DNA from 2 places in the Desulfocurvus thunnarius genome. Region 2 is predicted to be linked to the other one. Evidence: riboswitches for the same ligand, from Rfam matches in the RefSeq annotation. Region 2 holds a riboswitch; the other holds the start of a gene.
What was found. A riboswitch is a leader RNA that binds a small molecule or an ion and turns the genes downstream of it on or off. The one in region 2 is predicted to bind cobalamin.
Positions count from the first base shown of each region.

Region 1: another riboswitch for cobalamin. It lies ahead of ACZ5KV_RS05670 (ribonucleoside triphosphate reductase); the one in region 2 lies ahead of ACZ5KV_RS00055 (sirohydrochlorin cobaltochelatase).

Region 1 covers NZ_AP042411.1:1,312,619-1,314,814, forward strand. The annotation lists gene ACZ5KV_RS05670 (ribonucleoside triphosphate reductase) at 1-1,006, opposite strand, end outside; cobalamin riboswitch at 1,149-1,329, opposite strand; gene ACZ5KV_RS05675 (ATP-binding protein) at 1,568-2,196, shown strand, end outside.
Region 2 covers NZ_AP042411.1:7,545-9,740, reverse strand. The annotation lists gene ileS (isoleucine--tRNA ligase) at 1-729, opposite strand, end outside; cobalamin riboswitch at 948-1,167, shown strand; gene ACZ5KV_RS00055 (sirohydrochlorin cobaltochelatase) at 1,314-2,196, shown strand, end outside.

The DNA of each region.
Region 1 (2,196 bases), 1.3 Mb from region 2:
CCTTGGTCACGTTGTAGGTCGGGATGGGGAAGGAGAAGATGCGCCCGTCGGCGTCGCCCTCGAGCATGACTTCCAGGAACGCCTTGTTAATCATCGCCATTTCGGCGGCGTATTCGCCGTAGGTCGAGTCCTGATGCGCACCGCCGATGATGATCGGCTCCTTGGCGATGTGCGAGGGCGGCACCACGTCGAAGGTGAAGTTGGTGAACGGGCTCTGCCCGCCCCAGCGCGAGGTGGCGTTCAGGTTGTGCAGCAGCTTCTGGATCTGCTGCTTGACGTCGGCATAGCTCAGGCCGTCGTGGCGGATGAAGGGCGCGAGGTAGGTGTCCACGTTGTTGAAGGCCTGGGCCCCGGCCCATTCGTTCTGCAACGTGCCCAGGAAATTGACCATCTGCCCGCACACGGCGTCGAAATGCCGCGCGGGCTTGGAGGAGCAGCGGTCCTCCAGGTTGAAGCCCTCCAGAAGCAGGTCGCGCAGGCTCCAGCCCGAGCAGTATCCGGCCAGGCCGAAGGACAGGTCGTGGATGTGAAAGTAGCCGTGGTTGTGCGCCGAGCGCACCTCTTCGGGGTATTTTTCCAGCACGTAGCGCGCCTGGACCGCCCCGGCCATGTGCAGGATCAGGCCCTGGAAGGAGTGGACCATGTTGGAGTTTTCGCTGACGCGCCAGTCGAGGTTGTCGAGGTAGCCCTCGGTGACGCCGACGATGTCCAGAAAGGCCTGGCCCTGGCTGCGCAGCTCGCGGCGCTTCTCGCGGTAAAGGATGTAGCGCTCGGCGACCTTGTACAGCCGGGCCTCCATGAGCACCTGCTGGACCATGTCCTGCACGTGCTCCTGCTCGGGGGCGTCCACGTCCGCGAGCTTGGCCTCGACCTTGCGCGCCAGGCGCTCGGCCAGGAGGGGGTCCTTGATGGCGCTGCTTTTGAGAGCCTTGAAGATGGCGTCGCCGATCCGCTTGGTGGACCAGGTTTCGACGCGGCCGTCCCGCTTGATGATCTGCGAAGGCATGGAATTCTCGCCGCGCGCCGCCGGTTGCGGAAGGGGGCACGCGAGGTCGCCGGTTGCGGCCGGGGGCGGCGGAACCGCCCCGGCCCGGCGCCGTTTGGGCTGGGTTGTTCGGCATTCCCGGTGCGGAGTCCGCGCTCCGAGCGGGAAGTATCGGCTTCAGGCAGGTCTTCTGGCTCTCCCCTTCCCCCTGCCGCCTTCCCGCGTCACGCAGTGGCACTTGGCAGAGGTCGCTTCGCGGCGGGGATCACAGCGGCGGGACCGCTCCGGCTTCGCACCGGATTCCCTGTTCGGGCCTTGCGGCCACCTGAAGGACATCAGACGGAGGCAGCATAGGAGAGAACCGGGGGGATGGCAAGGCGGGAGGAGGCAACCGCTCCTGAACGGCCTGCGCAGGCTGGAAAGACAAGGGAAAGATGACGGAGAAGGCCGCCTGGAAATCACCCCGCCAGGGGCGGCCGTGTCAGGGGAATACTCTCTCGGTCAGACCATCCGCTCCTGCCCGCGCAGCGCTCGGCGTGGGCGTGCTTGTAAAATCATCCACCCCGTGGTACATTTTACGCCATGAACAAGCGCACCATATATTCCCGGCTGCTGGAGGCTTTATCCGATACTCCCGTGGTTTTCCTGCGCGGAGCCCGGCAGACCGGCAAGACCACGCTGGTGAAGCAACTGGCGGAAGCCTCCGGCGAGGGTGAAATCAGCCGCCAGTACGTCAGTCTTGACTCCGCGACCGCATTGGCCGGAGCCCTGGACGATCCGGGCGGGTTTCTACAGGGGCTGAAAAAGCCCGCGATCATCGATGAGGCGCAGCGCGCTTCCGCCCTGATGCTGGCCATCAAGGAAGACGTGGACCGCGAGCGCCACGCCGGGCGGTATCTTCTGACCGGCTCGGCCAACATCCTGGCCTTGCCGGGAATCGCCGACTCGCTGGCGGGGCGCATGGAAGTGTTGACCCTGTATCCGCTCTCGCAGGGGGAAATAGCGGGCGTGCACGGGGATTTTATCCATGCGCTGTTCCAGAAGGATTTCCCGCCAAAGGACGCGGGCACGGCTTCGGTGACGAAGGACGCGCTTCTGGAAGCCCTCGCCGTGGGCGGCTATCCGGAAGTCCTCTCCCGGGCCAACCCGAGGCGCCGCGCCGCCTGGTTCGATTCGTACATCACCACCCTGGTGGAGCGGGACATCCGCGA
Region 2 (2,196 bases):
GGGCGTGGTGGTCCAGATGACCACGAAGGCCCGCGCGGGGTCCACCCCCGGGGCGACCTCGGCCAGCCTGGCGTCGGGCAGGGGGAAACGCACGTAGACCGAGGGCGAGGTATGGTCGTGGTATTCGACCTCGGCCTCGGCCAGGGCGGTCTTGCAGTCGTTGCACCAGTAGATGGGCTTCTTGCTGCGCACCACCGAGCCCTGGCCCATGAAATTGCCCAGCTCGCGGGCGGTGGCCGCCTCGTAGACCGGGTTCATGGTCAGGTAGGGCTCGCTCCAGGTGCCCAGCACGCCCAGGCGCTTGAACTCGCCGCGCTGCACGTCGATCCACTTGCGGGCGTAGTCGCGGCAGATTTTGCGCACGGTGACGGCGGGCAGGTCGGTCTTGCCCTTTTCACGCAGCTCCTGGGAGACCTTGTGCTCGATGGGCAGGCCGTGGCAGTCCCAGCCGGGCACGTACTCGGCCTTCAGCCCGCTCATGTTGCGATGCTTGACGATGATGTCCTTGATCGTCTTGTTCAGCGCGGTGCCGAGGTGGATGTGTCCGTTGGCGTAGGGCGGCCCGTCGTGCAGCACATAGCGCTCCCGGCCCTCGTTGGCGGCGATCATGGTGCCGTAGACATCGATCTCTTCCCAGAACTTGAGCATCTTCGGCTCGTTGCCGGTCAGGTTGGCCTTCATGGGAAACGCCGTGGACGGCAGATGCAGGGTCTTCTTGTAGTCGCTCATGCGCGGGGGTCCCTATGTTTTAGATATGACGGGCCGGGTTTGAAGCGGGAGACAACCGTAATCAAGTCGGTTGGAAAGTCAAGGCCGGAGCGGAGCTCCGGAAGCGGGAGGGAAGAACGGGGCAGCCATGTATTTTCAATGTATTTCCAGCGCATTGAAAGCACGACAAAGAAAGGCGGCCAAGGATGCATGGTGACACCGCGGGCGCTTTGGGCTAGAAGGGCTCTTCGCATCCTGGTCGCCCCTCGGGGCGTGAAAAGGGAACCCGGTGCAACTCCGGGGCGGCCCCGCCGCTGTGATTCCGGCCCTGCGCGCCGCGCAGGGAAGCTCCTGCTCTTGATGAATCCACTGCCCCGCCGCGCGCGACGCGCCCCGGGGCGGGAAGGAAAGAGCCAGGACCGGAAGAGCCAGAAGACCTGCCGGATGCCCGCGCGCCTGCCGGCGGACGACGAGGGCATTCGTCCGCCGGGCCGATGCCCCCGCGCATCCCGACGCGCCCCCGGCCCGGCATGTCGCCGGGGCCCCGGGCCCTTCCACCGCACCCGCTTCAGGCCGCCCACCTGACATGTCGCAAGGAGGTTTCCATGCGATCTGTCCCGCGCCGCCGCCCGGCCCTTTCCGGGCTGCTGCTGGCCCTTTTCATGGTTCTGGCCATGGCGCTTCCCGCTTTTTCCGGGCATAGCGCCCCGGCCAAGGACAAGTCCGCCATCCTCGTGGTGGCCTTCGGCACCTCGGTGCCCGAGGCCCGCAAATCCTTCGACGACATGGACGCCGCCGTGCGCGAGGCCTTTCCCGGCATGCCCGTGCAGTGGGCCTTCACGTCCAACATCATCCGCGAAAAGCTGGCCGCCGAGGGCCGCGTGACCGACTCGGTGCCCGTGGCTCTGGCCAAACTGCTCGACGCGGGCGTGACCCGGCTGGCCGTGCAGTCCCTGCACGCCATTCCCGGCGAGGAATTCCACGAAAAGCTCGTCCACGTCGTCACGAATTTCGACGGCTTCAAAAAGGTCGCCATCGGCCAGCCGCTGATGAGCACCGACGCGGACATGGCCGCCGTGGCCGACACGCTGCTGGCGACCTTCGGCCCGCAGCGCGCCGAGGGCGAGGCCCTGGTCTTCATGGGCCACGGCACGCACCACCCGGCCAACATCTACTACCCCGGCCTGCAATGGTACCTGGAGCAGCGCGACCCGCTGGCCCTGGTGGGCACGGTGGAAGGCACCCCGGGCCTGGAGTGGGTCGTGGCCAAGCTTAAGGAGAAGGGCGCCGCCAAGGCCCTGCTGGTGCCGCTCATGTCCGTGGCGGGCGACCATGCGCGTAACGACATGGCCGGGGACGAAGACGATTCCTGGAAATCCGTGCTGGCGGGCGAAGGCATCGCCGCGCGGCCCGTGCTCCAGGGGCTGGCCGAGCTGGCCCCGTTCCGCGCGCTGTGGCTGAACCATCTGCGCCAGGCCGTTGCCGGGC